DNA from 2 places in the Pseudomonas sp. PHC1 genome. Region 2 is predicted to be linked to the other one. Evidence: predicted binding sites of a transcription regulator. Region 2 holds the regulator's gene; the other holds the start of a gene.
What was found. Region 2 encodes sigma-54, which starts transcription at its own class of promoters, with help from an activator protein. Its sites were predicted from a motif close to ANTGGCATNNANNTTGCTNT; they were not measured.
Positions count from the first base shown of each region.

Region 1 (5,918 bases), on a different contig from region 2:
GACACCGCACATCGGGTCAGCCAGCGCGCCACCCTCGGCGGCAATGCGCGGCCAGCCGGAACGGATCAGGATCGCAGCTGCGAGGTTTTCCTTCAGCGGCGCAGCGCCCTGCTGCAAGCGGTAGCCGCGCTGGTGCAGGCTGTGGCCGGAGAGGTCGAGCGACAGAATCGCTTCGCCGCGATCCAGGCGCAGGTGAATGCGCAGGTCCGGGTTGAGCTTGTCGATGCTTGGGCGATCGCCCTGCGGGGTGCGCAGTTTGTCGACGATGGCGTCCTTGACCTTCAGGGCGCCGAAGTGGGTGTTGTCGATGCCCGAACCGTGACCGCTGAATTCCACGGCCAAAGTGCCGTCAGCCAGCATGTGATCCTGCCAGTCGACGTCCAGTACGCCGTGGTACAGGTCTTCGGCGTTTTTCATCGAGAAACGCTTGAGCACCAACAGCACCCGATTGGCCAGACGCGACCAGAGGCACAGGCGATAAGCGGTTTCCATGGTCGCCATGCCACGCACGGCGGAGGTGTGTTCGCGGGCCTCTTCAAGGCCAAGCCCGACGGCTTCCTCGATGAGCAGGCCTTCAAGGCCTTTGGGGCAAGTGAGGAAGAGTTCGAAACGGTCGGACATGGTTTTTCCAGAGCCTTTGGCTGATGAACCGGCAACGCATTGCCGATCCGGTTTTCAATCAGGCGCTTTTCTAAAAGAGCGCCCGCGTGGCACGAAGGTGTGCCGTTCCATCCCCCGCTGCTCGGGTTAAAAGAGCTTAGATGCCGGGACAGATAAAAAAGTTGAAGCAACAAAATGATTCAAAGCAACCCTTCGTCGAATAGTACCCCAGCGTAAACGTGGGTCATTCTCACTAAAGGATTAACCTCATCATCCAGCGCGGAGCCGATCATACCGGGGTTTGGCCAACAGACGCTGGACAAATACGCGGTTACTTATGGCCATAGCATCTTTTTCGTTACGTCCTTATGACAAAACGGTCATTCCATCGATGTGACTCATTGGTTAGAACTGGACACAGGTTGACGTCGCAACGGCGTCAACACCTTGGCTCGCCACGCCGGCAGCGAGCCGCCAACGGCAGAGTATTTCTGCCAGACCTCAATTGAGGTCGACGCGACAAAAACAGTCAACAAGTGAGGGAAACACCCTATGAGAAGACTTAAGCGTGATCCGTTGGAAAGAGCATTTTTGCGCGGATATCAATATGGCGTTGGTGGCAAATCCCGTGAGCTTTGCCCATTTACTCTACCGTCGGTACGTCAAGCCTGGATCAACGGCTGGCGAGAAGGACGCGGCGACAACTGGGACGGTATGACCGGCACTGCGGGAATCCACAGACTCAACGAACTTCACGCCGTCGGCTGACACAGGGCACTTATTGCGACACGACAAACTGATTTCATAACAACCTGATCACCATGCACGTCCTTCCCGGACGGCGGGCTACGGCCCAGGGGCTCCTTCGAGGAGCCCTTTTTTATGCCTGCCTTTTTATGTCGGCCAATCAGCGCTTGGCGGCGATGGCGTCGACCGATTCGCGGATCAGCGCCGGGCCCTTGTAGATGAAGCCGGAATAGATCTGCACCAGACTCGCGCCGGCAGCGATCTTCTCCGCCGCATGCTTGCCCTCGGTGATGCCGCCCGCCGCGATGATCGGCAGCTTGCCGCCCAGCTCGGACGCCAGCACTTGCACGGTGTGGGTGCTCTTCTCACGCACCGGCGCACCGGACAGACCGCCCGCCTCATCACCGTGTTCCATGCCTTCGACGCCCACGCGGCTGAGGGTGGTGTTGGTGGCGATCACCGCGTCCATCCCGGTTTCGATCAGTGCTTGGGCGACTTGCGCGGTTTCTTCGTCGGTCATGTCCGGCGCGATCTTGATCGCCAGCGGTACATGTTTGCCGTGGCGCAGGGCCAGTTCGGCGCGGCGCGTGGCCAGGTCCGCCAGCAATTGCTTGAGCGAATCACCGAATTGCAGGCTGCGCAGGCCCGGGGTGTTCGGCGAGCTGACGTTGACCGTGACGTAACTGGCGTGGGCGTAGACCTTGTCCAGGCAGATCAGGTAGTCGTCCACTGCGCGCTCGACCGGGGTGTCGAAGTTCTTGCCGATGTTGATCCCCAGCACGCCTTTGTATTTGGCCGCCGCCACCCGCGCCAGCAGGTTATCCACACCGAGGTTGTTGAACCCCATGCGGTTGATGATCGCCTCGGCTTCCGGCAGACGGAAAATCCGTGGTTTCGGGTTGCCCGGCTGCGGGCGCGGGGTCACGGTGCCGATTTCGACAAAACCGAAACCCAGTTGGGCGAAGCCGTCGATGGCCGCGCCGTTCTTGTCCAGACCGGCCGCCAGACCGACAGGGTTCGGGAACTGCAGGCCCATGACGTTTACCGGCAACGACGCCGGCGCCTTGCACAGCAAGCCATTGAGGCCCAAACGCCCGCCCGCGCCGATCAGATCCAGCGACAGATCGTGGGAAGTTTCCGGGGAAAGTTTGAACAACAGCTGACGGGCCAGGGTGTACATGGGCGGCAATGACTCGGGCGGCGAAAAGAGGCGGCGATTATAGCCGGGCATCGTCCCGCCGCGCGAGGCGCACGGGTAAATCGGTGCGCATGGCATATGCCTTGCACCTTCCTCGGCATCAGCCCGCAGGCCAATGGTGGCGTGCAGGCAAGGACAATGGCGTCGTCTCTCGGTTTTGCGCGGGCAAAGCCTGGGACGACGTTTTTTTTGAGGGTGGCTTTCATGACTCGAACCTCCGCCGGGCCGCTGGCCTGGGTCAACGGCAGCGATGCCCCGGAAAAAAGCGCGATCAACCTGGGCTTCATGGCGCTGAGCGACTGCGCCTCGCTGGTGGTCGCGGCCACCCAGGGCTTTGCCCAGCCTTACGGCCTGACCCTGAATCTCAAGCGCCAGAGTTCCTGGGCCAACCTGCGGGACAACCTGGTCAGCGGCGAACTCGATGCCGCCCACAGCCTCTACGGCCTGATCTACGCGGTGCATCTGGGCATCGGCGGTGTCGCGCCGACCGACATGGCGGTGCTCATGGGCCTGAACCAGAACGGCCAGAGCCTCAACCTGTCCCACGGTTTGCAGGGCATGGGCGTGACCGGTCCTGAAGCGCTGCACCACCATGTGCACCAAACCCGCGCAAAACTCACCTTCGCCCAGACCTTCCCCACCGGCACCCATGCCATGTGGTTGTATTACTGGCTGGCGAGCCAGGGCATTCATCCGTTGCAGGATGTCGACAGCGTGGTGGTGCCGCCGCCGCAAATGGTCGCGCACCTTCAGGCCGGTCGCATCGATGGCCTCTGCGTCGGCGAACCGTGGGCGGCCAGCGCCGTGCAGCAGAATCTCGGTTTCACCCTGGCCACCAGCCAGACCATCTGGCCCGATCACCCGGAAAAAGTCCTCGGCTGTACCCGCGCCTTTGTCGAGCAATACCCCAACACAGCCCGAGCGTTGGTGATGGCAATCCTCGAGGCCAGCCGTTTCATCGAAGAGAGCCCGGAAAACCGCCGCAGCACCGCGCAATTGTTGAGCGCCGCGGAATACCTCGACGCCCCGGTGTGCTGCATCGAACCGCGCTTTCTCGGCGACTACGACGATGGCCTCGGCAATCGCTGGCAAGACCCGCACGCCCTGCGCTTTCACGGCGATGGCGCGGTGAATCTGCCGTATCTGTCGGATGGCATGTGGTTCATGACCCAGTTCCGCCGCTGGGGCTTGCTGCGCGATGACCCGGACTACCTCGCCGTCGCCCGGCAGGTGCAACAACTGGCGCTGTACCGCGACGCCGCCAGCGCCATGGGCGTGTCCGTGAGCACCGAGGACATGCGCAGCAGTCAGTTGATCGACGGCAAAATCTGGGACGGCAGCGATCCGGTCGCCTATGCCCAAAGCTTCAAGCTCCACGCGCTGAGCGACAGCGCGCCCCTTCTCGTCCAGCGCTGACAGGAGACCGCGAACATGCTGCGCATTCTGCTGATCAACGACACCGCGAAAAAAGTCGGGCGCCTGAAAGCTGCGTTGACCGAGGCCGGTTTCGAAGTGATCGACGAGTCGGGCCTGACCATCGACCTGCCGGCGCGCGTCGAAACGGTGCGTCCGGACGTGATTCTGATCGATACCGAGTCACCGAGCCGCGATGTGATGGAGCAAGTGGTATTGGTCAGCCGCGACCAGCCCCGACCGATCGTGATGTTCACCGACGAGCACGACCCCGGCGTGATGCGTCAGGCGATCAAGTCCGGGGTCAGTGCCTACATCGTCGAGGGCATTCACGCACAACGCCTGCAGCCGATTCTCGACGTGGCCATGGCCCGCTTCGAGAGCGATCAGGCCCTGCGCGCCCAGCTTCAGGCCCGCGACCAGCAACTGGCCGAGCGCAAGCGCATCGAGCTGGCCAAGGGGCTGTTGATGAAAATGAAGGACTGTAACGAAGAAGAGGCCTATACCCTGATGCGCCGCCAGGCCATGAGCCGCCAGCAGAAACTGATCCAGGTCGCGGAGCAGATCATCGCCATGAGCGAGCTGCTTGGCTGAAGCCCTGCCCTGCCTTAATCGTTCCCACGCTCCGCGTGGGAATGCAGCCACATCGATCTGGCACAAATCTCGCTATGTAATCCCTACAGGTAACCAACGGCGGTTGCCCCACCTACGACAAAGACGTCGCTCACCTTCTTCGCCCCTTTCGGCGATCCGGGTAGCGGCGTTTTTGCGTTTTGGCCCCACAGCCCGGGGCCGGTGGAGCGGCCGTGGCGGCGCCCCACTGTGCGGTTCTGATTCCTTTTCGAGATTCTCTACAGCTGAGGTGCGCGATGAATAAAAGCTTCTGGAAATCCGGCCACACCCCGACCCTGTTTGCGGCCTTCCTGTATTTCGACCTGAGCTTCATGGTCTGGTACCTGCTCGGCCCGCTGGCGGTGCAGATTGCCGGTGACTTGCACCTGACCACCCAACAGCGTGGCCTGGTGGTGGCCACGCCGATTCTGGCCGGCGCGGTGCTGCGTTTTGCGATGGGCATGCTCGCCGATCGCCTGTCGCCGAAAACCGCCGGGCTGATCGGCCAGGTCATCGTGATCTGCGCGTTGTTCGGTGCCTGGAAACTCGGCATCCACAGTTACGAACAGGCCTTGCTGCTCGGTCTGTTCCTCGGCATGGCCGGCGCCTCGTTCGCCGTGGCCCTGCCGCTGGCCTCGCAATGGTATCCGCCGGAGCATCAGGGCAAGGCGATGGGCATCGCCGGGGCCGGCAACTCCGGGACCGTGTTTGCAGCGCTGATCGCCCCGGTACTGGCGGCGGCGTTTGGCTGGAGCAATGTGTTCGGTTTCGCCCTGATCCCGCTGATCCTGACCCTGGTGCTGTTTGCCTGGCTGGCGAAAAACGCACCGGAGCGACCAAAAGCCAAATCCATGGCCGACTACTTCAAGGCCCTGGGCGACCGAGACAGCTGGTGGTTCATGTTTTTCTACAGCGTCACCTTCGGCGGCTTCATCGGTCTGGCCAGCGCCCTGCCCGGCTACTTCAACGATCAATACGGCTTGAACCCGGTGACCGCCGGTTATTACACCGCGGCCTGCGTGTTCGGTGGCAGCCTGATGCGTCCCCTCGGTGGTGCGCTGGCTGACCGTTTCGGTGGTATTCGCACACTGTTGGCGATGTACACGGTGGCGGCGGTCTGCATCGCGGCAGTCGGCTTCAACCTGCCGAGTTCCTACGCGGCGCTGGCCCTGTTCGTCTGCACCATGCTCGGTCTCGGCGCGGGCAACGGCGCGGTGTTCCAACTGGTGCCGCAGCGCTTTCGACGCGAAATCGGCGTGATGACCGGGCTGATCGGCATGGCCGGCGGCATCGGTGGTTTTGCCCTGGCGGCGGGCATGGGCGCGATCAAACAGAGCACCGGCAGCTA
Region 1 is NZ_JBJXHJ010000009.1:137,293-143,210, forward strand. It holds gene rlmKL (bifunctional 23S rRNA (guanine(2069)-N(7))-methyltransferase RlmK/23S rRNA (guanine(2445)-N(2))-methyltransferase RlmL) at 1-621, opposite strand, end outside; gene rmf (ribosome modulation factor) at 1,153-1,368, shown strand; gene ACKJSM_RS14875 (quinone-dependent dihydroorotate dehydrogenase) at 1,508-2,527, opposite strand; gene ACKJSM_RS14880 (CmpA/NrtA family ABC transporter substrate-binding protein) at 2,750-3,961, shown strand; gene ACKJSM_RS14885 (ANTAR domain-containing response regulator) at 3,977-4,552, shown strand; gene ACKJSM_RS14890 (nitrate/nitrite transporter) at 4,828-5,918, shown strand, end outside.
Region 1: the regulator sigma-54 is predicted to act here: its motif matches at 2,616-2,635, upstream of ACKJSM_RS14880 (CmpA/NrtA family ABC transporter substrate-binding protein).

Region 2 (5,918 bases):
CTGCGAACTGATCCTGCGCGCTCAAGGCAGCCTCGACGCCGCCAACAACGCGTACCTGTGAGTCCAATCATGTTTAGCAAAAAGTTTCGCAACATCCTGCTGTTCGGTTGCATCGCAGCGATTTTTGGTGCGGTCGGCTACTGGAACATCAGCCCGGAACGCTTCCTCGACAAACCGCCGGTTTCGGCAGAGGAAAGCCCGATCGACTGGTATGCGACCAATACCCACACGATCCAGTACCTCGAAGACGGCAAAGTGCAGTACGAAATGACGTCCGACAAGGCTGAGCACGTCAAGGCGACCGACATTACACTGGTCACCAAACCCGACCTGAACATGTTTCGTGGCACCGACTTCCCATGGCACGTGACGAGTGAACGCGGCGAAGTGAACTCCGGCGGCACCGAGGTCGAACTGATCGACTCGGTACGCGTCAAGCGCACCGACGAAAAGAACCGCGACACCCTGATCACCTCCACTCGCATGACGGTGTTCCCACAGCAGCAATATGCGCAGACCCAGCAACCCGTTAGAATCGACGGCGCTGGCGGTGTATCGACTGGCGTAGGAATGAAAGCGTATTTGAAGGAAAGCAGGATACACCTGCTATCGAACGTAAGAGGACAGTATGAGGCTCGTTAAAACCCTCCCTATTTTGCTCAGTCTGGGCGCAGCACTGGGAAGCGTGAGCGCCTGGGCTCTGCCGAACGATCAAGAGCAGCCAATCCGCATTCAGGCCGACGATGCCCAGCTGGACGACAAGAACGGCGTTGCCACCTATAAAGGCGACGTGATCATCACCCAGGGTTCGATGATCGTCAAAGGCAACACCGTGACCATGACCCGTGCGCCCAACGGCGACATCGACGTTGTGACTTCGGTGGGCAACCTCGCCTACTTCGAACAGCTGCAGACTGCCGGCGACACCAAGCCTGTTCAGGGCTGGGGCGTGACCATTCAGTACCACGCACAGCAGAACCGCGTTGTGCTGATCGACAAGGCAAAAGTCGTCGACAAGGACAACAACACCACTCAGGGCGAGAAGATCGTCTATGACACGGTGAAAAAACTGGCCAGCGCCGGTCGCGCTACCGGCAGCAAGGTCACCGAGGCGCGTCCGCGCATCGACATGGTGATCCAGCCGAAGAAGAAAACCGACGAGAAAACCCAGTAATGGCAACTCTGAAAGCTCAGCACCTGGCCAAGGCCTATAAAAGCCGCCAGGTCGTGCGCGACGTCAGCCTGTCGATCGACAGCGGTCAGATCGTCGGCCTGCTCGGCCCGAACGGCGCCGGCAAGACCACGTGTTTCTACATGATCGTCGGCCTGGTTCAGGCCGATCAGGGTCGCGTACTGATCGACGACCTGGACGTCAGTCACCAGCCAATGCACGGTCGTGCCAAGGCCGGTATCGGCTATCTACCGCAAGAAGCGTCGATCTTCCGCAAACTGTCGGTAGCCGACAACATCATGGCCATTCTCGAGACTCGTCAGGAGCTCGACAAGGCCGGTCGTCGCAAGGAGCTGGAAAGCCTGCTGCAGGAATTCCACATCAGCCACATCCGCGACAACCTCGGCATGAGCCTTTCCGGTGGTGAGCGCCGCCGAGTGGAAATCGCCCGCGCACTGGCCACGGCACCGAAATTCATCCTGCTCGACGAACCGTTCGCCGGTGTCGACCCGATCTCGGTCGGCGACATCAAGCAGATCATCCACCACCTCAAGGCCAAGGGTATTGGTGTACTGATCACCGACCACAACGTCCGCGAGACGCTGGATATCTGCGAAACCGCCTACATCGTCAACGACGGTCAGTTGATCGCCGAAGGCGACTCCGCGACCATCCTCGCCAACGATCTGGTGAAGGAAGTGTATCTGGGTCACGAGTTCCGCCTGTAAGCACGACGGCATTCGACCAGCCGTCCGGGTGCTGTAACGTTGAAGCGCCTTTTTATACGCTTTTATTGTTACAGCGCTCTAGGCAAACACGACAGTTTCAGGCATATAATTTGCTTAAGTTTGGCGCCTCGGCGCCCTGTAGTGGATGGCGCATAGCGCCGGCGAATAAGGTGTTAAGCCCCTGCCATGAAACCATCGCTAGTCTTGAGAATGGGCCAGCAGCTGACGATGACACCGCAGCTGCAACAGGCCATCCGCCTGCTCCAATTGTCGACCCTGGATCTGCAACAGGAAATCCAGGAGGCTCTGGAATCCAATCCGATGCTCGAACGCCAGGAAGACGGCGACGACTTCGACAACTCCGATCCCATGGCCGACAACGCCGAACAGAAGCCCAACACCGAGATCCAGGAACCCTCCTACCAGGAGACCGCGCCGACAGTCGATAACCTCGAAGACGGCGAATGGAACGAGCGAATCCCCAACGAACTGCCAGTCGACACCGCCTGGGAAGACGTCTACCAGACCAGCGCCAGCAGCCTGCCAAGCAGCGACGATGACGAGTGGGACTTCACCACCCGCACTTCCGCCGGTGAGAGTCTGCAAAGCCATCTGCTGTGGCAGTTGAACCTGGCACCGATGTCCGACACCGATCGCCTGATCGCCGTGACCCTGATCGATTGCATCAACAATCAAGGCTACCTCGACGAGACCCTCGAAGAGATCCTTGACGCCTTCGATCCGGAGCTCGATATCGAACTGGACGAAATCGAAGCGGTCCTGCACCGTATCCAGCAGTTCGAACCGGCTGGCATCGGCGCACGCAACCTGGGCGAATGCCTGCTGCTGCAATTGCGCCAGCTGTCGGCCAAGACCCCTTGGCTGGCCGAAGCCAAGCGCCTGGTTACCGATTACATCGATCTGCTCGGCAGCCGCGACTACAGCCAGCTGATGCGTCGCATGAAACTCAAGGAAGACGAACTTCGCCAGGTCATCGAACTGGTGCAGAGCCTCAACCCGCGCCCCGGTTCGCAGATCGAGTCGACCGAAGCCGAATACGTGGTGCCTGACGTGATCGTGCGCAAGGACAACGAACGCTGGCTGGTGGAGCTGAACCAGGAGTCGGTGCCCCGCCTGCGGGTCAACGCCCAGTACGCCGGTTTCGTGCGCCGCGCCGACACCAGCGCCGATAACACCTTCATGCGCAATCAGTTGCAGGAAGCCCGCTGGTTCATCAAGAGCCTGCAAAGCCGCAACGAAACCCTGATGAAAGTGGCCACCCAGATCGTCGAGCATCAGCGCGGTTTTCTGGAGTACGGCGACGAAGCGATGAAGCCCCTGGTCCTGCATGACATCGCAGAAGCGGTGGGCATGCACGAGTCGACGATTTCCCGCGTGACTACGCAAAAATTCATGCATACCCCTCGGGGCATATATGAACTGAAATACTTTTTCTCCAGCCATGTGAGCACCTCCGAAGGCGGCGAATGCTCGTCCACGGCGATCCGCGCGATCATCAAGAAACTGGTCGCCGCGGAAAATCAGAAAAAGCCGTTGAGTGACAGCAAGATCGCTGGTTTACTGGAGGCACAAGGCATTCAGGTGGCTCGCCGCACCGTCGCCAAGTACCGCGAATCCCTCGGGATCGCGCCTTCGAGCGAACGCAAGCGGTTGATGTAAGCCACGTTACAGCGTTCCAGTGGCAGGCTCTTCGGCCTGCCGCTTTATGCACTGGCAACGAAGGAGAAGCTGTATGCAAGTCAACATCAGTGGACACCAACTGGAAGTGACCCAGCCTCTGCGCGAGTACATCGAGCTCAAGCTCAAGAAGCTCGAAGGGCATTTCGACAAGATCACCAACGTGCAAGTCACGATGTGTGTCGAAAAGCTGAAGCAGAAAATCGAAGCCACGCTGCATATTCCCGGCAATGAGGTCGTCGCCAACGCGGAACATACCGATATGTACGCTGCGATCGACGCGCTGACCGACAAGCTCGATAAACAACTCAAAAAGCATAAGGAAAAGACCCAGAGCCTGCTTCAGGGCGCTACCGGTCGATAACCCCCACCCCCATGATCCGACTTGAAAGTATCCTGACCCCCGGCCGTTCCCTGGTGAACGTGCCGGGCGGCAGTAAAAAGAAAGCCCTCGAACAAATTGCCAACCTGATCGCCCGGGAAGTCCCGGATCTGGAGATGCAAGATGTCTTCGAGGCATTGATTGCCCGTGAAAAACTGGGTTCTACCGGTTTTGGCAACGGCATCGCCATCCCCCACTGCCGCCTCAAGGGCTGTGAAGCGCCGATCAGTGCGCTGATGCACCTTGATGCCCCCATCGATTTCGACGCCATCGACGGCGCGCCCGTGGACCTGCTGTTCGTCCTGCTGGTGCCGGAAGCCGCCACCGATGCGCACCTGGAGCTGTTACGCCAGATCGCCAGCATGCTCGACCGCAAGGACGTGCGCGAAAGACTGCGCAGCGCGCCAAGCAACGAAGCCTTGTACCAGGTTGTACTGGAAGAACAGAACAGGCCGTAACCATGCGCTTGATCATTGTCAGTGGCCGTTCCGGCTCGGGTAAAAGTACCGCCCTGGATGTCCTTGAGGACAACGGCTACTACTGCATCGATAACCTGCCGGCCGGTCTACTGCCGGAACTGGCCGAACGGGCCCTGATTCATACCGAGCTGGCGCAGCCACTGGTGGCAGTATCGATCGATGCACGCAATCTGCCGAGCCATCTGACCCGTTTTCCGGAATTACTTGAAGACGCACGCGCCAAGCATATTCAATGCGATGTCCTGTACCTGGATGCCGACGAAGAAACCCTGCTCAAGCGTTTCTCTGAAACTCGCCGCCGCCACCCACTGAGCAACGCCAATCGTTCGCTGGCAGAGGCCATTCAGGATGAAAGCACGCTGCTCGGCCCCATTGCCGATCTCGCCGACCTGAAGATCAATACCACCCATCTCAACCTGTACCAGCTACGCGACACGATCAAGTTGCGCCTGCTGAATCAGCCGGAACCTGGCACCGCGTTTCTGGTCGAGTCGTTCGGTTTCAAACGCGGCATGCCGGTGGATGCGGATCTGGTGTTCGATGTACGCTGCCTGCCGAACCCATACTGGAAACCGGAACTGCGCGCGCAATCCGGTCTCGATCAGCCGGTCGCCGAGTATCTGGCGGCGCAGCCTGAGGTCGAGGAGATGTATCAGGATATTTACACGTACCTGCACAAATGGTTGCCGCGCTTTGCCGCGAGCAACCGCGCTTACGTCACCATTGCCATCGGCTGCACCGGCGGGCATCACCGTTCCGTTTACCTGACCGAACGTCTTGGCCAGGCGCTGCAGAAGACCCTGAAGAACGTCCAGGTTCGCCACCGCGACCTCAGCTAAAGGATTCACACCGCGATGCCTGCTCGGGAAATAGAAATCATCAACAAGCTGGGCCTGCATGCCCGCGCATCGGCAAAATTCGTCGGCGTGGCGGGCCAGTTTCCCGATTGCGCGATCAGAGTCGGCCGCACCCCGGACACCACGGTTGACGGTAAAAGCATCATGGCGATGATGATGCTTGCTGCGGGTAAGGGCACCAAAATCCACCTGAGCACCGAAGGCCACCAGGAACAGGAAGCCATGGATGCGCTGGTTGCGTTGATCAATAACTACTTCGATGAAGGTGGTTGAAAACGCTTGAAGCGAGGGAGCAAGCTCCCTCCTGCGTTTCAGCCCAATGCCGTATCCATCACCATCATCAGGCAGAAGCCAATCAACAATCCCAAGCTTGCCAGCTTCTCGTGACCATTGCGTCGCGACTCCGGAATGACCTCGTGAGTCACCACCAGCAGCATGGCGCCCGCCGCCAACGCCAGCCCCAAGGGCAGTAACAATTCGGCAAGGCTGACCAGCCACGCGCAAAGCAGCGCGAACACCGGTTCGACCAGACCTGACGCTGCGCCAATCAAAAACGCCTTGACCCGCGACATCCCGGCACCGGCCAGTACCAGCGCAATCACC
Region 2 is NZ_JBJXHJ010000016.1:86,452-92,369, forward strand. It holds gene ACKJSM_RS19525 (KdsC family phosphatase) at 1-61, shown strand, start outside; gene lptC (LPS export ABC transporter periplasmic protein LptC) at 70-642, shown strand; gene lptA (lipopolysaccharide transport periplasmic protein LptA) at 629-1,174, shown strand; gene lptB (LPS export ABC transporter ATP-binding protein) at 1,174-1,899, shown strand; gene ACKJSM_RS19545 (RNA polymerase factor sigma-54) at 2,086-3,579, shown strand; gene hpf (ribosome hibernation-promoting factor, HPF/YfiA family) at 3,653-3,961, shown strand; gene ptsN (PTS IIA-like nitrogen regulatory protein PtsN) at 3,973-4,437, shown strand; gene rapZ (RNase adapter RapZ) at 4,440-5,297, shown strand; gene ACKJSM_RS19565 (HPr family phosphocarrier protein) at 5,313-5,588, shown strand; gene ACKJSM_RS19570 (ZIP family metal transporter) at 5,627-5,918, opposite strand, start outside.